DNA from 3 places in the Microbacterium sp. EG9 genome. Region 1 is predicted to be linked to each of the others. Evidence: predicted binding sites of a transcription regulator. Region 1 holds the regulator's gene; each other region holds the start of a gene.
The links. The regulator LexA, encoded in region 1, represses DNA repair genes until DNA is damaged. The targets are predictions, from matches to a motif close to TCGAACANNTGTTCGA.
Positions count from the first base shown of each region.

Region 2: the regulator LexA is predicted to act here: its motif matches at 4,591-4,606, upstream of AC6CQV_RS13470 (HNH endonuclease signature motif containing protein).
Region 3: the regulator LexA is predicted to act here: its motif matches at 4,573-4,588, upstream of imuA' (DnaE2-dependent mutagenesis accessory factor ImuA').

Region 1 is NZ_CM186217.1:901,129-908,828, forward strand. It holds gene AC6CQV_RS04160 (glycoside hydrolase family 31 protein) at 1-49, shown strand, start outside; gene AC6CQV_RS04165 (hypothetical protein) at 59-1,075, opposite strand; gene lexA (transcriptional repressor LexA) at 1,078-1,743, opposite strand; gene AC6CQV_RS04175 (LysM peptidoglycan-binding domain-containing protein) at 2,020-2,427, shown strand; gene AC6CQV_RS04180 (histidinol-phosphate transaminase) at 2,485-3,591, shown strand; gene hisB (imidazoleglycerol-phosphate dehydratase HisB) at 3,646-4,257, shown strand; gene hisH (imidazole glycerol phosphate synthase subunit HisH) at 4,254-4,922, shown strand; gene priA (bifunctional 1-(5-phosphoribosyl)-5-((5-phosphoribosylamino)methylideneamino)imidazole-4-carboxamide isomerase/phosphoribosylanthranilate isomerase PriA) at 4,984-5,730, shown strand; gene AC6CQV_RS04200 (SseB family protein) at 5,714-6,511, shown strand; gene AC6CQV_RS04205 (DUF1844 domain-containing protein) at 6,524-6,922, opposite strand; gene infC (translation initiation factor IF-3) at 7,156-7,700, shown strand, end outside.
Region 2 is NZ_CM186217.1:2,860,072-2,867,771, reverse strand. It holds gene AC6CQV_RS13495 (histidinol-phosphate transaminase) at 1-247, shown strand, start outside; gene AC6CQV_RS13490 (thiamine pyrophosphate-dependent enzyme) at 441-1,568, shown strand; gene AC6CQV_RS13485 (alpha-ketoacid dehydrogenase subunit beta) at 1,568-2,545, shown strand; gene AC6CQV_RS13480 (dihydrolipoamide acetyltransferase family protein) at 2,573-3,901, shown strand; gene AC6CQV_RS13475 (MarC family protein) at 3,933-4,559, shown strand; gene AC6CQV_RS13470 (HNH endonuclease signature motif containing protein) at 4,760-6,202, shown strand; gene AC6CQV_RS13465 (formylglycine-generating enzyme family protein) at 6,306-7,289, opposite strand; gene AC6CQV_RS13460 (DUF202 domain-containing protein) at 7,286-7,636, opposite strand; gene AC6CQV_RS13455 (YidH family protein) at 7,643-7,700, opposite strand, start outside.
Region 3 is NZ_CM186217.1:1,977,592-1,985,291, forward strand. It holds gene AC6CQV_RS09330 (error-prone DNA polymerase) at 1-2,207, opposite strand, end outside; gene AC6CQV_RS09335 (DNA polymerase Y family protein) at 2,207-3,847, opposite strand; gene imuA' (DnaE2-dependent mutagenesis accessory factor ImuA') at 3,849-4,550, opposite strand; gene AC6CQV_RS09345 (amidohydrolase family protein) at 4,709-6,061, shown strand; gene AC6CQV_RS09350 (PDR/VanB family oxidoreductase) at 6,536-7,537, opposite strand.

The DNA of each region.
Region 1 (7,700 bases):
GGCGCCGGTCCTCGCACCGGAGCGGGAGCCGCACCGCGACGAGGACTGAGGCCGTCTCTCACGCGGTGGGCTCGTCGGCGGCTGCCTCGTCTGTCCGGTGAGCCCACCGGTGGGCCACGCGGCGGCGCAGCGCCACGGCGCGCTGCGAGGCGCCGGCGAGCCAGCCCGCTCCGACGAGGACGAGGGCCACGATGAGCACCACCACGGCCGTGCCCACGGCGCCGGCGAGGAGCCGGTCGTAGATCGCGAGCGCCGCGGCGGAGGAGAAGTCCGCCTGCGTCGCGGAGGACGCCACCCACGGGCGGCCGACCCCCGCGACGATCAGCAGGATCGCCGACCCGATCCCCGCGGCGATGCCCGCCCGGGCGAGAGCGGCGGCGCGGCGTCGCGCGAGCACGACCCCGCCGATGAACAGCACGGCCGTGACCACCGGCATCCACCCGCCGAGAGCGACGCCGACGGCGTAGCCCGTCCGGATCGCCGAAAGGGTGTCACCCGAACCGATGATCACGACGTGGTCGACTTCGGGGATGAACGGAGCCAGCGGAGCGCCCTGCGCGACGAGGCGCTCTTCGACGGCCGCGACGATCGCGCCGATCTGGATGCCGAGGCCGTCGGCCGTCTGCACGACGACGCCGCCGCCGTCGGAGGTCGCCGCGACGGTCAGTGCCCGATGGGAGCGGCGGACGACCTGCTCCCAGACGGTGCTGAACGCGTCCGAGCGCACGGCGTCGGCCACGGCGACGTGCACGAGCTGCTGCAGCGCCGTCGCCGCCGGGCCTTCCAGGCGCCGCAGCGCCTGCGCCGCGCGGTCGCCCATGCCGAGGTCGATCAGGCCGTCGATGACCGTGCCGGTCAGCGCCGCCGTGTCGAGCCGCTCATCGATCGCCGTGGTCGATGCCGCGATCACGGCGTCCTGAACCTCGACGGCCTGCGACAGCGGCGCGAGGGTGGCCGCGAACGCGTCCTCGTCGACGAGCTGCGTGCGCGCCCATCCGCTGACGATCGACAGGGGCAGCAGGACCGCCGCGACGACGATCACCGCCGTCGACGCCACCCCGCGCGCGGTGGCCATCCTCAGACGGCGCGCAGAACCGCGACGACGCGGCCGAGCACCACGGCGTCGTCGCCGAGGATCGGTTCGAACGCGGAGTTGCGGGGGAGCAGCCAGGTGTGGCCGTCGCGCTGGCGGAAGGTCTTGACGGTGGCCTCGCCGTCGAGCATCGCCGCCACGATCTCGCCGTTGTCCGCCGTCGGCTGCGAGCGCACCACGACCCAGTCGCCGTCGCAGATGGCGGCGTCGATCATCGACTCGCCGCTGACCTTGAGCATGAACAGGTCGCCCTTGCCCACGAGCTGTCGCGGCAGCGGGAAGATCTCCTCGACCTGCTGATCGGCGGTGATCGGCACGCCGGCGGCGATGCGGCCCACGAGCGGCACGAGGGCGGCATCGCCGAGGGCGGGCGCGAGGTCGGCGGGGTTCTCCGCCGCCGCGCCGGGCAGGTCGATGAGCACCTCCATCGCGCGGGTCTTGCCCGCGTCGCGGCGCAGGTAGCCGCTGAGCTCCAGCTGGTTGAGCTGATGGGTCACGCTCGACAGCGACTTCAGTCCGACGGCATCGCCGATCTCGCGCATGCTCGGCGGGTAGCCGTGGCGGGCGATGGAGGTCTGGATCACCTCGAGGATCTTCAGCTGCTTGTCGCTGAGGCTCTTCCGCCTGCGTGTCTGAGGCTTCTCGGCCATGTCGCGCGCTCCTTCGATCGCGTCCCCCCGAAGGCGTCGCCTTCGAATGTCGGAGGTAGGTGATGGGGTCGTCTTGTCGAAACCGTATCCGGTTTTCGCAGCCTCGACCGGCACGCGCCCGCGTGTCGCCTTCGATTCATCTGCGAGAACCGTGTGCTTGACACCCGAACACCATCGAAGATACATTCGGAAGAGAGATTCGCATCCGGCCCTCCCGGCCGAGGATCGGATGCGAATCTCTCGACACCCGGAGACACCCGTCCTGAGGAGGAACCCATGACCACGATCGACATCCTCGGAGCCTCGCCCCGGGGCCGTCTCGTCGCGGCGACCCCGATGACGACTGTCCGCACGACGAACACCCCGACGCGACTGCGTCTCACGGCACGGGGTCGGCGGGTCCTCGCGCTGCTCGCCTCCGTGCCCGCGGTGATCGCCCTCAGCATCGCGATCCTGTCCGGTGGCGGCGCGCTCGCCTCGAACGAGAACGGCTCCGGGGTCTCCTTCGCCCACGTCACGGTGCAGCCCGGTGACACGCTCTGGTCGATCGCGCACGCCGTCGCGCCCGATGCCGATCCGCGCGACGTGGTCGACGCGATCATGCGGCTGAACGCGCTGCCGTCGGGAAGCCTCGACATCGGCCAGAGCGTCGCGATCCCGGCGGAGTACAGCGCCGGGCGCTGATGCTCCCGGCGCCGGGAGCCCTCTCGGGGCGCCGTGTCGTGCAGTGCGCCGTCTACGATGTTCAGGGTGAGCGTCCGACTCGATGACCTTCCCCTCCGCGACGATCTGCGCGGGCTGACACCCTACGGGGCGCCTCAGGCGCCGCTGCCGGTGGCGCTGAACGTCAACGAGAACACCCACCCGGTGCCGGAGGACGTCGCCGACGACATCCTCGACAGCGTCGCGCGCGCGCTGCGCGAGGTGAACCGGTACCCCGACCGGGAGTTCACGGCTCTGCGCGAGGGATTCGCGGAGTATCTGGGTCACGGCCTGTCGGCGGCTCAGATCTGGGCCGCCAACGGGTCGAACGAGGTCCTCCAGCACCTGCTGCAGGCCTTCGGAGGTCCGGGACGCACCGCCTTCGGCTTCGCTCCCACCTACTCGATGTACCCGCTGCTGACGCGGGCGACGGGGGCGACCTACGCGCACGGCACCCGGGGCGTCGACTACACCCTCGCCCCGGAGGACGCCGCTGCCCAGATCGAGCGCGCCCAGCCGGACATCGTCTTCCTCTGCGCGCCGAACAACCCGACCGGCACCCCGCTCGGCCTCGACGTCATCGAGGCGGTGTACGACGCGGCGCCCGGCATCGTGATCGTCGACGAGGCGTACCAGGAGTTCGCGCCGCGCGATTCGCGCTCGGCGCTCACGCTCCTGCCCGATCGTCCGCGTCTGGTGGTGTCGCGCACCATGAGCAAGGCCTTCGCGTTCGCGGGTGCCCGTGTCGGCTATCTCGCCGCCGACCCCGCCGTGATCGACGCCCTGCGCCTGGTGCGCCTCCCGTACCACCTCAGCGCGCTCACCCAGGCCGCCGCGACCGCGGCGCTGCGGCACGCGCCCGCGATGCTCGCGATGGTCGACGACATCGTCGGTCAGCGCGACCGCATCTCGGCGACCCTCGACGCGCTCGGCTACCGCCCGTTCGAGAGCTGGACCAACTTCGTCCTCTTCGCGGGCGTGGAAGACCCGGCCGCCACGTGGCAGGCCCTCTACGACCGGGGCGTCCTCATCCGCGACGTCGGCATCCCGCACAGTCTGCGGGTGACGGCCGGCACCGAGGAGGAGTCGACCGCGTTCCTCGACGCGCTCGCCTCGCTGGGCCCTGGCGGAGCCACCGCGCGCTAGCGCGCGCCGGTAACACGCGGAAGCGGTCGTGCGGGCGCTCGGTAGACTCGGCGCATGAGTACTTCTGCCCCCCGCACCGCCTCCCTCCGGCGCGCGACGAGCGAGTCCACGATCGAGCTCGAGCTCGATCTCGACGGGTCGGGGCAGAGCCGCATCGACACGACGGTCCCGTTCTTCGATCACCTGCTCACCGCGTTCGCGAAGCACTCGCTCACCGATCTGACCGTGCGCGCCTCCGGCGACACCCACATCGACGCCCACCACACCGTCGAGGACACGGCGATCGTGCTCGGCCAGGCGATCCGGCAGGCACTGGGCGACAAGAGCGGCATCTCGCGCTACGGCGACGCGCTCGTGCCGCTCGACGAGGCGCTCGCGCAGGCCGTCGTGGACATCAGCGGACGGCCCTACCTCGTGCACACGGGGGAGCCCGTCGGCTTCGAGCACCACCTCATCGGCGGCCACTTCACCGGCTCGCTCGTGCGCCACACCTTCGAGGCGCTGGCGTTCAACGCCGGGCTCACGGTGCACGTGACGGTCCTCGGCGGGCGGGACCCCCACCACATCGCCGAGGCGGAGTACAAGGCGTTCGCCCGGGCGTTCCGCCAGGCGAAGGCGCAGGATCCGCTCGTGCACGGCATCCCCAGTACGAAGGGAGCCCTGTGACGGACGGCGACGCGCAGGTCGGCACGCGACCGCTGGTCGCGGTGCTGGACTACGGATCCGGCAACGTCCATTCCGCCGTCAAGGCGCTCGTCGCCGCCGGGGCGGACGCGCGACTGACGGCGGATCGCGGGCTGATCCAGGATGCCACGGGCCTCGTGGTGCCCGGAGTCGGCGCCTTCCGTGCCGTGATGGACGCGCTGCGCGCGACCCGCGGCGACGAGATCATCGAGCGGCGCCTCGCCGGCGGCCTGCCCGTGCTGGGGATCTGCGTCGGCATGCAGGTGCTGTTCGAGCACGGGGTGGAGCGCGGCGAGGAGACGGAGGGGCTCGGCGAGTGGCCGGGCGCGGTCACCGAACTCGACGCCCCGGTGCTGCCGCACATGGGATGGAACACGGTGCGCGCGGGGGAGGGGACGACGCTGTTCCGCGGCATCGAGCACGAGCGGTTCTACTTCGTGCACTCCTATGCGGCGCAGCACTGGACGCTGGAGGTCACGCGGCCGTTCCGTGAGCCGGCGCTCACCTGGTGCGACTACGGCTCGCCGTTCCTCGCGGCGGTCGAGAACGGTCCGCTGTCGGCGACCCAGTTCCACCCCGAGAAGAGCGGCGAAGCCGGCATCCGTCTGCTCGGCAACTGGATCTCGGCGTTGCCGTCGGCCCGGTAGTCTCTCTGCTTGTGTGTCACCGTGTCCGCAGTGCGCGGTCACTGAACCCCTTCCTGGAGCCATGAACGATTTCGCGTCGACCCCTGAACTGATCCTGCTTCCCGCCGTGGACGTCGCCGACGGCAAGGCCGTGCGCCTCACGCAGGGCGAGGCCGGCACCGAGACCAGCTACGGCGATCCCGTCGAGGCGGCCCTCACCTGGGCCCGCGACGGTGCGCAGTGGATCCACCTCGTCGACCTCGACGCCGCCTTCGGCCGTGGCAGCAACGCCGCCGTGCTCCGCAAGGTCATCAAGCAGCTCAAGGGTGTGCAGGTCGAGCTGTCCGGCGGCATCCGCGACGACGCCACGCTCGAGGCGGCGCTGGACTCCGGTGCGGCGCGCATCAACCTCGGCACGGCGGCGCTGGAGAACCCCGAATGGGCGGCCGACGTCATCGGCCGCTACGGCGACGCGATCGCGGTCGGCCTCGACGTGCGCGGGACCACCCTCGCGGCGCGCGGCTGGACGCGCGACGGCGGCGACCTCTGGCAGGTGCTCGAGCGCCTCGAGGACGCCGGCTGCAGCCGCTACGTCGTCACCGACGTCACCAAGGACGGCACGCTCAAGGGACCGAACCTGGAGCTGCTGCGCGAGGTCACGGCGCGCACGGTCAAGCCGGTGGTCGCATCCGGCGGCATCTCCAACCTCGACGACATCGCCGCGCTGCGCGAGCTCGTGCCGCTCGGCGTCGAGGGAGCCATCGTCGGCAAGGCCCTGTACGCGGGCGCGTTCACGCTCGCCGAGGCGCTGGATGTCGCCGCAGGCTGAACGGCCCGGGGACGGCGCGGGAGGCCACTCCTGCGCCGCCGACTCGGCGGGCGTGCCCTGGGAGGGGCGCTCGTTCGAGGCGAACCCGCACGCCGGTGACGACGGATCGGCCGATCCCGCGCTGCTGGCGGCACTGACCGCGTTCCGCGACGGCAGCGGCGACGCGGTCGCCGTCGTCGACGCCTACCGCTCGGCTCGGCTGCTCATCCCCCTGGTCGCCGAGGCGGGGGACGTCGGCGTCGCACCCTCGGGCCACCTCGTCGACAAGACGCAGGAGCTCTCGATCGTGACCGTCGCGGGACCGGACGGGCGCACGGTGCTGCCGGTGTTCACGTCCGTCGCGACGATGGCCGCGTGGGACCCGAAGGCGCGGCCGGTGCCGGCCGACGGCATCCGCACCGCCCTGTCGGCCGCGGCCGACGACACCGACCTGATCGTGATCGACCCGGCATCCGCGACCGAGTTCGTGCTGCGCCGACCCGCCGTGTGGGCGATCGGGCAGGCGCTGCCGTGGGAGCCCGCCCACCTGTCACCCGAGGTCATGGCCGGTCTGCACGCGTCGATCGGCGCCGAGCTCGGCGTGCTCGACCTCTCGGTGGCCAGCGGCGACCCGGAGGCGCGCCTGCGCGGACCGGAGCTGATCGTGCGCCTGCACCTCGTCGACGGTCTGGACCAGACGCAGCTCGACGCGATCCTGCAGCGCCTCGCCGCCCGCTGGGCGGCGGACGATCGCATCGCCGTGCTCGTCGACTCCCTGACGGTCAAGCTCGTCCGCGGCTGACCGTGTCGCCGGTCAGGTGACCGGGCCCGTCCACTTCTCGCCCGGTCCCTTGCCGATCGGATCGGGGATGACGGATGCCTCACGGAAGGCGAGCTGCAGGGAGCGCAGCCCGTCGCGCAGCGACCGCGCATGCATGTCGCTGATCTCCGGAGCGCCGGCGGTGATAAGACCCGCCAGGGCGTTGATGAGCTTGCGGGCCTCATCCAGGTCGAGCTGCGTGGCCGGGTCGTCGGCCAGTCCCGTCTTGACGGCCGCGGCGCTCATGAGATGCACGGCCGCCGTCGTGATCACCTCGACGGCCGGGACGTCGGCGATATCGCGGCTCGCCGCCGCGGCGGCGCGCTCGCGCTCCTCCCATCGGGCGAGCCGTTCGGCCTCGTGGGGGTCGGGGGAGGAGGGAATCGTGTCCACGTGCTGCTCTCTGCTAGACTGTGCGGGCGCCGGAGTGTTCTGCTCCGGATCGAAAGAGGATCACATCCCACCCGCGCTTGCCGCTCCAGGCTACCGGGTCACGCACTCCGCCCCGTCCGACGGGGCCGCCACGACGGGATCCGTTGCGGGTGAGGGTGCAGGAACGAAGCCGACGTGCGCGTCGTGCGGGGTGGACGTGACGATCTTCCGCCCGAGACACATCCCTGTGTCCGGTGGCACCCACCCGTACGACTAAGGAGTTCCGCATCAGCGATCCCCGCACCAATGACCGCATCCGCGTTCCCGAGGTCCGCCTCGTCGGACCCGCGGGTGAGCAGGTCGGCGTCGTCCGCATCGAGGTCGCGCTGCGCCTCGCTCAGGAAGCAGATCTCGACCTCGTCGAGGTCGCCCCCAACTCGAAGCCGCCCGTGGTCAAGATCATGGACTACGGCAAGTTCAAGTACGAGGCCGCCCAGAAGGCCAAGGAAGCGCGTCGCAATCAGGCCAACACGGTCCTCAAGGAGGTCCGTTTCCGTCTGAAGATCGAGGCTCACGACTACACGACCAAGCTCAAGCGCGCCGAGGGCTTCCTGCAGTCGGGTGACAAGGTCAAGGCCATGATCCTCTTCCGCGGTCGCGAGCAGTCGCGTCCCGAGCAGGGTGTGCGTCTGCTGCGCAAGTTCGCCGAGGACGTCGCCGAGCACGGCACTGTCGAGTCGAACCCGACGATCGACGGTCGCAACATGGTCATGGTCATCGCCCCGCACAAGAACAAGTC
Region 2 (7,700 bases), 1.3 Mb from region 1:
CACCCTCGCCGGGCACCGCGACGACCTCGCCGCGCGGCTGCGCGAGACCGGCTGGGACGTCCCCGAGGCGCAGGGCAACTTCGTCTGGCTGCCCGCCGGGGAGCGCGCGCTCGAGGTCGCCGCGGCGTTCGAGGAGGCCGGGCTGATCGTCCGCCCGTTCGCGGGCGACGGCGTGCGCATCTCCATCGGTGAGCACGAGGCGCTCGACACGATCGTGCGCGTCGCCGCATCCGTCGCGCCGCGCTGAGGCCTTCTCGCCCGAGTTTCGGACGCCCCGAGCGCCCGAAACCCGCCCCCACGCCGTTTCGGTCGCCAGAGGCGTCCGAAACTCCCCGTCGCGCGGTTTGCCCCGGCGCGTTGTGGCGCGGGCACGGCGGATCGCGGCTCCCGTTGTCGATCCCATGCAGTACGACGCATGCGGAGGGCGTTAGCGTGGGAACATGACCCCGCCTGACGACCCGGCCCTCGTGCGCGTCCTGGCGGCGGACGGGACGTTCGCCCCCACGCCCGAAGCCGAGCGCTATCTGCCGCTCATCGACGCGCTCTCCGATGCCGAGCTCGAGACGTTCTACCGCGACATGGTCGTCGTCCGCGCGTTCGACCGGCAGGCCACCAACCTGCAGCGACAGGGCCAGCTCGCACTGTGGCCGCCGTCGCTCGGTCAGGAGGCCGCGCAGGTCGGGTCGGTGCGCGCCGCCCGCCCGCAGGACCACCTCTTCCCCTCGTACCGCGAGCACGTCGTCGCCACGACCCGCGGCGTCGACCCGATCGACATCATCCGCGTGATGCGCGGTCTCACCCACGGCGGGTGGGACCCCACCGACCCGAGGAACGGCAACGTGCGCATCTACACGCTGGTGCTCGGGTCGCAGACGCTGCACGCGACCGGCTTCGGCATGGGGCTCGTGTTCGACGGCCGCACCGGCACGGGCGACGTCGACCGCGACGAGGCGGTCGTCGTCTACTACGGCGACGGCGCGTCCAGCCAGGGCGACGTGCACGAGGCGATGGTGTTCGCCAACACGTACCGCACGCCCCAGGTCTTCTTCCTGCAGAACAACCACTGGGCCATCTCGGTGCCGGTCGCCACCCAGTCGCGCGCTCCGCTGTACCGCCGCGCCGAGGGCTACGGCATGCCGTCGATCCTCGTCGACGGCAACGACGTGCTCGCCAGCTACGCGGTGTCGCGGCTCGCGCTCGACGAGGCGCGCGCCGGCGACGGTCCCCGCGCGATCGAGGCGATGACCTACCGCATGGGCGCCCACACCACGAGCGATGACCCCACCAAGTACCGCACCTCCGACGAGGAGCAGTCGTGGGCCCGCCGCGACCCGATCGCGCGGATGCGCGCGTACCTCGAGGGCCGGGGGGCCGCGGCATCCTTCTTCGACGACGTGGATGCCGCCGCGCAGGCCTACGCCGACGACGTGCGGGTGCGCACCAACGCGCTGGGCACGATCGAGCCGGACTCGATGTTCGCCCACGTCTACAGTGAGGACCACCCCCTGATGGTGGAGCAGCGGCGCTGGCTCGCCGCCTACGAGGCATCGCTGGAGGGAGGCGTCTGATGGTCGAGTCCATGCCCCTGGCCAAGGCCCTCAGTGCGGGCCTGCGCGCCGCGATGGCCGCCGACGACCACGTCCTGCTGATGGGCGAGGACATCGGTCGTCTCGGCGGCGTGTTCCGCGTCACCGAGGGCCTGCAGGCCGAGTTCGGCGACCGGCGGGTGCTCGACACCCCGCTGGCGGAGTCGGGCATCGTCGGCACGGCGATCGGTCTCGCGATGGCGGGTTTCCGGCCGATCGTGGAGATCCAGTTCGACGGCTTCGTCTTCCCCGCGTTCGACCAGATCACGACGCAGCTCGCGAAGCTGACGAACCGGCACGAGGGCGCGCTGCAGATGCCCGTCGTCATCCGCATCCCCTACGGCGGCCACATCGGTGCGGTCGAGCACCACCAGGAGAGCCCGGAGGCGTACTTCACGCACACGGCGGGCCTGCGGGTCGTGTCGCCGTCGACGGCGAACGACGCGTACTGGATGATCCAGGATGCCGTGCGCTCGCCCGACCCGGTGATCTTCCTCGAGCCCAAGGCGAAGTACTGGATGAAGGGCGACGTCGACGTCGACGAGCGGCCGCTGCCGTTGCACGCCTCGCGCCTCGTGCGCCGGGGTACTGACGTCACGCTCGTCGGCCACGGCGCGATGGTGACGACGCTCCTGCAGGCCGCGGCGCTGGCCGAGAGCGAGGGCACGTCGTGCGAGGTGATCGACCTGCGCTCGCTGTCGCCGATCGACTACGGCCCCATCCTCGACTCGGTGCGCCGCACGGGCCGCATGGTCTACGCGCAGGAGGCACCGGGATTCACCTCGGTCGGCTCTGAGGTCGCGGCGACCGTCATGGAGCGCGCGTTCTTCGCGCTCGAGGCGCCCGTGCTGCGCGTGTCGGGCTTCGACGTGCCGTTCCCGCCCGCCAAGCTCGAGGGCACGTACCTCCCGGATGCCGACCGCATCCTCGAGGCCGTGGACCGCGCCCTCGCCTACTGAACGTCCGCCGCGAAGGAGAACCACGACATGAGCGAGCAGATCTTCCACCTGCCGGACGTCGGTGAAGGACTCACCGAGGCCGAGATCGTGCAGTGGCGCGTCGCGCCCGGTGACACCGTCGAGGTCAACGACGTGCTGGTCGAGATCGAGACCGCGAAGTCGCTCGTCGAGCTGCCCTCGCCGTTCTCCGGCACCGTGGGCGAGCTGCTCGCGCCCGAGGGGCAGACCGTCACGGTCGGCGCGGCGATCATCACCATCGGCGGCGGCGCGGGGGATGCCGCGGCATCCGCTCCCGCCCCGGCCGAGCAGGCCGCGGCATCCGACGACGACGGCGGTGCGGTGCTCGTCGGCTACGGCACGGGTGCCGGGGCCACCTCCCGCCGCAAGCGCCCCGCCGAGCGGGGCGAGACGGTGCGCGCGTCGGTCGGCGTGGTCGCGAAGCCGCCGGTGCGAAAGCTCGCGCGCGACCTCGGGGTCACGCTGTCGGAGGTCACCCCGACCGGTCCCGCCGGGGAGGTCACCCGCGACGACGTCGTGCGCCACGCCGAGCAGGCGAGCGTCTTCCGCAACATCGCGACGCCGGTCGCTCCCGCCGAGCGCGAGCAGACGATCCCGGTCTCCGCGCCGGCGCCCGCCGCTCCGCCCGTGGGCGAGCGCGAGGAGGCGATCCCGGTCAAGGGCGTGCGCAAGGCCACGGCATCCGGCATGGTGCGCTCCGCCTACACCGCGCCGCACGTCTCGGTGTGGACCGATGTCGACGCGACCCGCACGATGGAGCTCGTCAAGCGGCTGAAGGCCTCGCCCGACTTCGCCGACATCAAGGTGTCGCCCCTGCTGATCATGGCGCGCGCCGTGATCTGGGCGGTCCGGCGCACGCCCCTGATCGGCGCCGCGTGGATCGACAAGGAGGACGGCTCCGCCGAGATCCGCGTGCGCAACTACGTCAACCTCGGCATCGCCGCCGCGACGCCCCGGGGCCTGCTCGTGCCGAACATCAAGGACGCGCAGGACCTCAACCTCCGCGAGCTCGCGAAGGCGCTCGAGAAGCTGACGCTGACCGCCCGTGAGGGCAAGACGACCCCGGCCGACCAGCAGGGCGGCACGATCACGATCACGAACATCGGTGTGTTCGGGATGGATGCCGGGACCCCGATCATCAACCCGGGGGAGTCCGGCATCGTCGCGATGGGCACGATCCGCCAGAAGCCGTGGGTCGTCGACGGCGAGGTGCGTCCGCGGTTCGTGACGACGGTCTCGGGCTCGTTCGATCACCGCGTCATCGACGGTGACGGCATGAGCCGGTTCATCGCCGATGTCGCGTCGATCCTCGAGGAGCCCGCGCTGCTGCTCGACTGATCGAGCGGGCCGGCTGCGCCACAATGAAGGCATGCTGAGCGTCTTCGTCGCCGCGCTCGCGGCGCTCGTCCCGATCACCAACCCGATCGGCGCGGTCGCCGCCTACGCGGGTCTGGCGGCGCATCTCGACGAGGCGGACCGCCGCCGCCAGTCGTGGCTCACGGGCGTCTACGTCGCGGTGATCCTGACCGTCTTCGCCCTTCTCGGCACGCTGATCCTCGAGTTCTTCGGCATCTCGCTCGGGGCGCTGCAGATCGCGGGCGGCCTGGTCGTGATGCACGCCGGGTTCGGCATGGTCGTGCCGCGCGCTCTGGGGGCGGGGGCCTCGGATGCCGAGAAGGAGCACGCCGCGACGAAGACGGACATCAGCTTCTCGCCCATGGCGCTGCCGCTCATCGCCGGCCCGGGCGCGATCGGCGTCGTCGTCGGTCTCGCGGCGCGCAATCCCGGCATCCTGGACCGCGTCGCGATCGTCGCGGCCGTGCTCGTCATCGCCGCCGCGATCGCGGTGCTGCTGCGCTACGGGACGCCCCTCACCGAGAAGCTCGGTGCGACGGGCGTCGGCGCCATCACGCGCGTGATGGGCTTCCTCATCCTCGCGATCGGCGTGGAGATCCTCGTGCACGGTCTCGCGGCGGCGTTGCCGGGCCTCGCGTGAGCGGACCGTTTCGATGTCGCTCTTGCGTGTTTCGAATGTTTGTTCTATAGTGGGGTGAAGAAACCCCGCGCGTGCCCACCTTCTGTTGCGGGTCCTGTCCTCCGGTCGTGGCCGGGTCAGGGGTGATGATGCACGCGCTGATCGATCCGCCGTCTTCGGTATCGTCCCCGGCTGAGCTCGGATGGCCCGGGCTGGATGCCGTGGTGACCGGTGTCCTGGATGCGCGGCGTCGTGCGGCTCAGGCGCAAGCTGCCGAGGCGAGGTTGCTGGCCGATGCCGTGGGACTGGTGGCGGAACGTGCGGCGTTGCTGCGTCAGGAGGCGCAGCAACGGGGTGGGGCGGTGCGGTCGTCGGATGCGGATCTGCCGTTGCGGGAAGTCGCGTTGGAGCTCGCGATGGCGCTGCGGGTGTCGGATCGGGGTGTGCAACGGCGGATGTCGGAGGCGTACCTGCTGACGACCCTGTTCCCGCGGACGTTTGAGGTGTGGGCGGGCGGGGAGATCGATGCCGGTCATGCGTGGGCGATCAGCCGCACGGGCACGCTTCTCACCTCTGAATCAGACCGGGCACGGTACGAGACCCTCGCTCTGGAGGCGGCCCGGTCGGAGTCGCCTGCGCGGATGAGCGCGGCGGCGAAGGCGATCGCCGCGACCATCGACCCGGCCGCGTTCACTGAGGCCGCGCAGCGCGCGTATGACGAACGCTCCGTCCGGTTGTTCCCTCTCGACGATGGGATGGCCAGACTCATCGCGGATCTTCCCGCCCCGCTCGCCCACGCGATCCACGACACCCTGACCGCCCGGGGCCGGGCGATCCTCGACCAGCCCGACGAGGGCAGCGACTCCGACGCGGATGCCACCGAGGCAGCTGCCTTCGCCGATGTCGACACCGATGTCGACACCGATGTGAACACGCGCGTCGCGCGGGGCACGAGTGGCGGCCCGTGTGGCGAGACGCTCACCACGGGCCCCGCCCGCCCCACCGACCTGACCTGCGCGACCACGCCCACGGCCACGACCGCCGTGAAGGATTCCCGCACGTTGGCGCAGGTGCGTGCGGACATCCTCACCGACCTGCTCCTGACCGCCACTGCCTCCACCCGCGCCACCGGCACCGGCATCGAGGCGGTGACGGCGCAGATCCAGGTGACGATCCCCGCCCTCACCCTCGCCGGTGACCCGAACAGCGGCCCGGCCCTCCTCGCCGGGTACGGGCCCATCGACCCGGGACTTGCCCGCCGGTTGGCAGGGCTTGCACCCGGATGGGATCGGGTGTTCACCGACCCGACCACCGGCATCCCCGTCGCCGTCGACCGGTACCGGCCGTCCGCCGAGATCCGCCGTTACCTCGCTGCCCGGGATGAACGCTGCCGCACGCCCGGCTGCACCCGCCCCGCCCACCGGTGCGACCGCGACCACACGACCCCCGCCGCAGAAGGCGGCCCCACAGCACCCGACAACCTCGCCCACCTGTGCCGCCGCCACCACACCGCGAAGCACCACACCGCCTGGCGGGTCCGACACCTCGGCGGCGGAACCCTCCAGTGGACTTCACCCACCGGACGCCACTACGAAGACCGCCCACCCAGCCGCGTCCGATTCGTCCCCACCACCGCCACACCGAACGACCCGCCCCCCTTCTGAGCGGCGAGGGCCTTCCCGATGTGCACGACCGCGATCGACATCACGTACGCGGGCGCACCGGCGGACGGCGGCGTCACCGCGCATCCCGACTCTCCGTCCGGCGTCAGCGCGGACGCGAGACCGTGCGAAAGCCCGCGTTGCCCATCGACGAGTCCGGCGTGTTCTGCGAGCGCGCCGAGTTCCGGTAGCGGTTGCAGTACGAGACGTGGCACAGATAGCTCCCGCCGCGCAGGACGCGGGAGGTGCCGGTCGCAGGCCCCGGCGGGTCGACCCGCGGCGAGCGCGCGTAGTAGTCGGGGTCGAACCAGTCCGCGCACCACTCCCAGACGTTGCCCACGGGCTGCCACAGGCCGTAGCCGTTGGGGGCGAACGAGCGCACCGGGGCGGTCGTGAGATAGCCGTCGTCCATCGTGTTCACGCGGGGGAACTCGCCCTGCCAGATGTTCACGGGCCAACCGTCGGTCCCGGGTTCGCGCTCCCCCCAGGGGTACTTCTCGGACTCCCGCCCGCCGCGAGCGGCGTACTCCCACTGCGCCTCGGTGGGCAGCGCGCGTCCCGCCCAGTCGCAGTAGGCGATCGCATCGTTGAAGCTCACGTGGACGACCGGGTGGTCGGGCAGGTCGTCGACGGTCGACGCGCGCCCTCCGGGATGCCGCCAGTCGGCCCCGCGCACGCCGATCCACCAGGGCGTTCCCGGCGCCCTGCCCAGCACGTCCTCCGCGGGGGCGGCGACCGCGAGGTGGAACACGGCGGAGAAGCCGAACGCCTCCGCGTCGGTGACGTAGCCGGTCGCCTCCACGAAGGCCGCGAAGGACGCATTGGTCACGGTGGTCGCGTCGATGTCGAACGCGGCGAGCTCGACGGCATGCACCGGGATCTCGCCGTCGCCGACGTTCGCATCGCCCGACGAGTCGCCCATCAGGAACGCTCCCGCCGGCACGTGGATCTGTTCGATGTCGTGAGCGGCGGCCCTCGCCGAACCGTCGTCCGCACGGCGCACGGGGCCGAGCGCGACGAACGCGTCGCGTCGCGGTCCTCCGCACGAGCAGTTCGGGCCGCACGACCCGCCGTCCTGTCCCGTCGTCATGGTGCCCCCGGTGTGTGCTGTGCGGCCAGGACGAGGACGGCGACGATCGCGGTGACGCCACCGCCGGCGACGAGCCCGGCCAGGACGAGCGTCAGCATCCCGACCGTGGGCACGACGCGATTGGCGGTCAGCTCGCGATACGTGTGCCGGAACCGTCGTTCGCTCAGGAGGTGGAGGGCGACGGCGGTGGCGATGATCGCGAGCGGGACCGGCAGCGCCCAGGGGCCGAGCGCCGACGGCAGCAGCCGCAGCGCGATGAGCCCCGCTCCGCCGATCGTGAGGAGGGTGCGCCGCCACGCCAGCAGCGTCCGCTCCGGCTGGAGCCCAGGGTCGAAGATCTCGGTCATGGCGATTCAGGCGATGAGGAGCCCGAGCACGATCAGCACGGTCACCACGGCGAGGACCACCGCG
Region 3 (7,700 bases), 1.1 Mb from region 1:
ATCTGCATGAGCTGCTCCTGGAACACCGGCACACCGAGGGTCCGCTCCAGCACCGGTCGGAGCTTCTCGTGGGCGTACGTCGGCTCCTCCAGCCCCAGCTTGCGGCGCACGTACGGGTGCACCGCGCCGCCCTGGATCGGACCCGGCCGGATCAGGGCGATCTCGATCACCAGGTCGTAGAACCGCCGCGGCTGCAGCCGCGGCAGCAGCCCCATCTGCGCGCGGGACTCCACCTGGAACACCCCGATCGAGTCGGCGCGGCACAGCATGTCGTAGACCGCGGCCTCCTCCTTGGGGAGGGTGTCGAGCGTCCACCGCTCCCCCGTCGCGTCGGCGATGAGATCGAAGCAGTGCTGCAGCGCGGCGAGCATGCCGAGCCCCAGCAGGTCGAACTTCACGAGCCCCATCCACGCGGCGTCGTCCTTGTCCCACTGGATGACGGTGCGGTTCTCCATCCGCGCGTGCTCGATCGGCACCACCTCGCCCACGGGACGCTCGGTGAGCACCATGCCCCCCGAGTGGATGCCGAGATGTCGCGGCGCCTTCAACAGCTCGGCGGCGTACTCGAGCACGCGATCGGGGATGTCGTGCGAGCCCGCGACGGCGCCGTCCCACCGCTCGACCTGCTTCGACCAGGCGTCCTGCTGACCGGGTGAGTGTCCGAGCGCCTTCGCCATGTCGCGCACCGCGTTCTTCGGGCGGTACTGGATGACGTTCGCGACCTGCGCCGCCCGCTCGCGCCCGTACTCGCCGAACACCCACTGGATGATCTCCTCGCGCCGGTCGGCGTCGAAGTCGACGTCGATGTCGGGCTCCTCCTCGCGCATCGCGGACAGGAACCGCTCGAACGGCAGGTCGTAGTAGATCGAGTCGATCGCCGTGATGTCCAACAGGTAGCAGACGGCGCTGTTGGCGGCCGAGCCCCGTCCCTGGCACAGGATGCCGCGGCGACGGGCCTCGGCGACGATGCCGTGGACGATGAGGAAGTAGCCCGGGAAGTCCTTCTGCGCGATGACGTCGAGCTCGCGTTCGATGCGCGCGCGGTTCTTCTCGGTGAGGTCGGGATACTTGCGCGGCACGGCCTCCCACACGAGGGTGCGCAGCCACGACATCGGCGTGTGCCCGTCGGGGACGGCCATCTTCGGCAGGGCCGGCTTGGCGCGGCGCAGGGGGAAGGCGAGCTCGTCGGCGAGCGTGACCGTGCGGGCGACCGCGCCCGGGTAGCGGCGGAAGCGCCGCGTCATCTCGGCGCCCGAACGCAGATGCGCGCTCGCGTGCGACGGCAGCCAGCCGTCGAGCTCGTCGAGGCCGCGATTGGCGCGCACCGCCGCGACGGCGGCCGCCAGGTGCACGCGGTCGGGCACCGCGTAGTGCACGTTGTTGCTCGCCAGCACCGGGAGAGCGCGCGCGGCGGCGAGCGCGGCGAGCACGTCGTTGTCGCGGCTGTCGGTGGGGGCGCCGTGGTCGATCAGCTCGACGTTCACCGCGTCGGCGCCGAACAGCGCGACGAGCCGGTCGAGCTCGGCGGCCGCGGCATCGGCTCCCCCGGCGGCGAGCGCCTGACGCACCGCGCCCTTGCGGCATCCGGTGAGGATCGCCCAGTGCCCGTCGGCGCGCGCGGCGAGCTCGTCGAGGTCGTACCAGGGCCGCCCCTTCTCCCCGCCGGCGAGCTGCGCGTGGGTGAGGGCCGCCGCCAGCCGGTGGTAGCCCTCCTCGCCGCGGGCGAGCACGAGCAGGTGCGCGCCGGCGGGGTCGGGCGCACCGGCCCGCGCGGGACTCGGACCGGCGAGCAGCCCCGCCGCGCGCCCCGCACCTTCCCCCGCGCCGACGCCCGCCCCGAGCGAGAGCTCCGCCCCGAACACGGTCTTCACCTGAAGATGCTCGGCGGCCTCCGCGAAACGCACGATCCCGTAGAAGCCGTCGTGGTCGGTGATCGCGAGGGCGTGCAGGCCCAGCCGCTCCGCCTCCTCGGCGAGCTCGGCGGGCGAGGACGCCCCGTCGAGGAACGAGAACGACGAGTGCGCGTGCAGCTCGGCGTACGGCACGGCATCCGAGGGCCGCTCGATCGGCGGCCGCTCGTAGGCACCGCGCTTGCGGGAGAAGGCGGGGCCGTCGCCGCCGTCCGGTGCGGGGTCGCCGCCGATCACCGGCGCACCGAGCAGGCGCGCCATCTCCGACCAGCGGACCGACGGATTGTTGAACCCCATCAGTCGTACCTCCCCTCGATCTGCCAGACGCCTTCCTCGCACACCAGCAGCCAGGCGCCCTCCGCGACGTCGACCACCTGGAAGCGGTGCGCCCGCCGCGCCCGTTCGGGATCCCACGCGCGTTCGATCACCGGCCACGGTCCCGCCCAGGTGCGGATGCCGCGGCGCCGCCCGCCGAGCTCGATCGCCGCGGGGACGGCGGTCGGCTCCCCGCGGGCATCCACGGCGATCATGTCGCCGTCGGCATCCAGCACCGCGACCGGCATCCCCTCGGCGAACACCGTCGTCGGCAGCGGATCGGGAAGGCTCCCCGGCCAGGGACGCTCGCCCGTGCGCAGATCGGCGGCGACGTCCCCCCAGGGCACGAGCCGCTGTCGTTCCGCGAGCCACCGACCGCCGCCGACCGCGGGAGTGAGCACGCCCTGGTGTCCGAGCATCGCCTGCACGCGCGAGAGCGCGCGATGCACGCGCTCCTCGGGACCCGACCCGAACAGCCGCGCGGTGTGGTGGGCGGCGGCATCCACCGCCTCGGGCTCGATGCGCACCCGCACGACCGCGCTGCGAAGCGCCCGTCCCGTCCCGCCGCGCCCGGCGCCCCCGGTGCCCCCTGCGCCCCCGGCGCCGCTCGTGCCCCCGGCGCCCGTCGCCGCGCCCTGCTCGGCGAGCTGCCAGCGCACCCGGTCGACCACCGCGGCGGCGTCGAAAGCCCCGGGATGCAGCCACACCCGCTCGCTGCGCTCCCCGCGGTCGCCGGTGAGCACGACACGCAGCTCGGTGCAGACGAGCCCCTGCTCCCCGACCCGGGAGACGAACTCCGCGGCCGGCATCCGCAGGGCGAACGCGACCTGGTCCGCGGTCTCGACCGGGGGCTCGAACGCGACCTCGCGGTGCAGCTCGGGCGGCGGCGTGCGCGCCGTCACCGGGCGCGGGTCGCGGCCGGCGGCCAGCGCGTGCAGCCGCTGACCGCGCGCGCCGAACCGCTCGACGAGCCGGTCGGCGCCGAGGGCCGCGACCTCGCCCAGCGTCTGCACCCCGAGCCGGCCGAACAGCGAGGCCAGCTCCTCGTCGAGCACCCCCACCGGCAGCGGCGAGAGGAAGGCCGCGGCCGAACCGGACGGCACGATCCGCACCGGATCCTCCCGGCGCGTGCCACCGCGGGCCGCCTGCTGGGCGGTGAAGGTGCCGTCGGCGATGCCCACCCGCACGTCATCGACGCCGAGGCTCGCCACGGCGCCCGCGAGCACCGTCGCCGCCGCGGCCTCACCGCCGAAATAGCGCGCCGGCCCGCGCGCGTGCAGGGCGCACAGTCCGGGCTGCATCACCTGCACGTTCGGTGCGGCCTCCTCGATCGCCGCGATCACGGGCCCGAACGCCCGATGATCGCGCACGGCGTCGGCATCCACCACCGTCAACTGCGGACAGCGGGCCTGCGCATCGCGGCGACGCATCCGTCGCCGGACGCCCTCGGCGCGCGCCGCCGCCGAGCAGGCGACGACCATCCCCTTCTCGAACACGGCGATGGGCCCGTCGGCGTCCAGCGGGTCGTCGCCGTCGCGGGTGAGCGCGACGATCGGCCAGTCGGGCACCCACACGACCAGACTGCGCGGAGGGGCCGGGCCGCCCCGGACATCGGCATCCATCTCACACCGCCCGTCTCATCGGCACGGGCGCGGGCACGCGCGAGCGGCCGGCGCCTTCACCCCCGCCGAGGCGGCCCTGCTCGTCGGGAAGCAAGAGGCGGTTCGATCGCGGCACGGGCGCGCGCCGGCTGGTCACCGTGACGGTGAGCTCTCGTCCCGACAGGATGCCGTGGCCCTCGCCGAGGCCCGACCACGACGGATCGGAGACGTCGATCATCGCCTCGGTCTGCGGCCAGGGTCCCTGCACGAGCAGCACGGCATCGCGTTCACGCATGCGCGCGGCGAGCCGGGCGACGTCGGCATCCTTCGCCCGGGCCGGCGGCCGCACCGCCACGACCGACAGCACATCGGCGAGCGTCGAGGTCACCGCGAGCCAGCGCTCGCCCGGATCGGGCACCAGGACGAGCCGCGACAGGTCCACGCCGGCGGCGCGCGCCGCTTCCACACCGACGTGCGGCATGCCCACGACGGCGCACCACGAGCCGGTCTGCGAGGGTTCGGCCAGCAGAGCGAACAGCAGCGACATCGACCGCCCGAGCGCGTAGGCTCCCCCCGTGCGCAGGCCTCCGCCGGGCAGCAGCGACGCCAGCGCCGGCGGCACCGGGAGCACGGGCGTGTCGAGGCGACGCCCCTGCATGCGCTCCATCTGCGCGCGCAGGGTGCTCACGGTGCCCGCGACGTCCGCGGCAGCGACGTTCCCCACGATCGGCCTCACTTCGACAGATTAGAACATGTGTTCTAGTACTTCAATGCCTCTGCGTCGAAGATAAGAACGGGTTCGGACATTGCGCGCCGCATCCCTCGACCGGCCGCGCCGGACGGCTCATCTGCGCGAAACATGCGACTGATAGGACGGACGCCATGACCCGTACGCTGACCATCACGGGCGCCTCCCTCATCGTGGAGCGCTTCGACGAGCCCGACCTCGACCGCACCGGCGACCTCGTGATCGGCGCGGACGGCCGCGTCGGCGTCCCGACCGCGGAGCCCGCCGCATCCGCGCACGACACCCTCGACGCCGAGGGCGGCCTCGTCACCCCCGGTCTCGTCAACGCGCACCACCACCTGCTCCAGTCGGGCTTCCGCACCCTGCCGGGCACCCGGGGAGTGCCCATGCGGGAGTGGCTGCCCGCGATGGCCGCCGCGTATGCCGCCGCGGGCATCGACGCCTCCCTCGTCCGCGCGACGGCCGGTGTGGGGCTGGCCGAGTCGCTCCTGTGCGGAGTGACCACCGTCGCCGACCACCAGCTCAACTGGCCCGACCCCGCGGCCTCCTCCGCTCCGGTCGACGACACCGTCGCGATCGCGCACGCCATCGCCGGGGCGGCCGCAGAGCTCGGCGCGCGCCTCGTGTTCGTCCGCGGATCGGCCCGCGACACCCCCGCCGCCGCGGCGGCGAGCGCGGAGGCGATCGTCCGCGACCTCCTCCCCTCCGCCGCCGACGTCCCGGGCGGCACGAGCGCCGACGGCATGCTGCAGCTCGCAGTGGGCCCGGCGGGCGTGCACTCCGACTCCGAGGAGACCTTCCGCGCGCTCGGCGACGTGGCGCGGCGCCACGGTCTGCGCCGGCGCACCCAGGCGAACGAGCAGGTCGACACCGAGATCGCGCTCGCCCGGTACGGCCGGCGGCCCCTCGACCTGCTCGAGGAGTGGGGCTGGCTCGAGCCGGACGTGACGATCGCGCACCTGTGCGACGTGACGGATGCCGAGATCTCACGTCTCGCGGCCGCCGGCGTCACCGCCACGCACGCACCGGGCTGCGACGTGCCGATGGGGTGGGGCATCGCCCCCGTGGCCCGCCTGCGGGCGCACGGCATCCCCGTGGGTCTGGGCACCTCGGGCGGCGGGTCGAACGACGCCGGGCACCTCCTCGCCGACGCTCGCCTCGCGATGCAGGTGTCGGGCCTCGTCGGGCCGACGCTCCCGGCGCGTGACGTCCTGACGATGGCCACGTCGGGCGGCGCCGCGGGTCTCGGCCGGGCGGAGCTCGGCATCCTGACCCCGGGAGCCGCGGGCGATGCGTGCGTCTGGGACGTCTCCGGCGTCGCGGACGCGGGCGTGGCCGATCCGATCGCCGGACTGCTGTGGGCGCACCCGGGGCGCCGGCCGCGGCACGTCGTGGTCGGCGGGCGCGTGGTCGTCCGCGACTACCGGCTGGTCAGCGGCGACGAGACCGCGCTCACCGCCGCGCTCCGCGCCCGCGTCGGCCGCTGACGCCTGCGCCGCCGCCACCCCGGAGCCCTGGCGCCGGCCGGCGTCGGCGCCCCGGCGCCCGGAGCCCCGGAGCCGTGACCACCGTCGGAGTTTCCGCGAGGATCGACCCACCACGGCCCCCTTCCGCCGCGGGCAGGGCACAACCTCCGACGTTCGTCACAGGATCGGCCCACCGCGGCCCCCTTCCGCCGCGGGCAGGGCACAACCTCCGACGTTCGTCACAGGATCGGCTCCGCTTGCCCGAGCTCCCCCGGTGCCCCCACCGTCGGCGCGACCGTCCGGCCCGCACAGAAGCGCGGCGAGCGCGACGTGACGTACGCCGGAGAAACCCTGTGGATGACACCACACCATCCCTCGGTTCGGGGCTCACGCCGGAAAAGTCCGACGATCGTCACCACCACCCAACCGCAACCCAAGCCCCAGCCCCAGCCCCAACCGCAACCCAGCCCCAGCCCAAGCCCCCGCGGCACCCGCTCAGACGTCGAGCACGATCCGGGGACAGGCCGCACGCGAGACGCAGGCCATCATGACGGCGCCCTGCTCCCGCTCGAGCGGGGTCAGCACCGAGTCACGGTGCTCCACCTCTCCCTCCAGCACCGGCACCTCGCAGGTGCCGCACGTGCCGCGGCGACAGCTGGAGAGCACCATCGCGGTCGGGCTCTGCTCCTCGATCGCCTCCAGGACCGACTGGCCGGGCAGCACCGTGACGACGTCGCCGGTCATCGCGAGCTCGACCTCGAACGGCTCCGACCAGACCGGCTCGCCGTACGCGATCGCCTCGAACCGCTCGACGTGGAGCGCCTCGGCGCGCCCCGCCGCCCCGAAGCCCTCTTCGAGGGCCGCGATCAGTCGCGCCGGACCGCAGGCGTAGACGGGACCGCCGTCGGCGGCGGCGGCCACGAGTGCGGCGACGTCGAGGCGGGAGCCCTCGTCGGAGGGGTGCAGCCGCACGCGACCCGTGCCGTCGTCGAGCGCGCGCACGTCGTCGACGAAGGCCATGGTCGACAGCGACCGCCCGGCGTAGTCGAGCGTCCACGAGGCCCCCGCGGCGGCCGCGGCGCGCACCATCGCGAGGATCGGGGTGATGCCGATGCCGCCGGCGACGAACCGGTGCACGGCTTCGGGCACCATGTCGTACGAGAAGTGGTTGCGCGGTCCGCGCACCCGCAGCCGTTGGCCCACCTGCACGTCGTCGTGCACGCGCACCGACCCTCCGCGCCCGTCGTCCTCCCTGAGCACCGCGACCCGCCACGTCGACCGGTCCGCGGCGTCGCCGCAGAGCGAGTACTGGCGCTCGATGCGCTCCGTCCCGGGCTGACGGCCGTCGGCGAGGATGAGGTCCACGTGCGACCCGGGCGCCCAGACGGGAAGGTCGCGGCCATTGTGGGCCACGAGGTCGAGTGCCACGACGCCGTCGGCGAGCACGGTGCGGGCGGCGACCACGAGGTCGCGCTCGACGTCACTGAAGTAGCTCATGGATCCCACTCTTCCCATTCGCGCGGGGCCGTCCCGCCCGCGGGCGGCGACCGGCCGCACTCTTCGCGCGGATTTAACACGGCTGCAATCCCGACAGGCCTGCCAGGAAACACGTCGGGCGTTTACTGATTCTCACCCGATGTTGGTCATACCAACAACACCG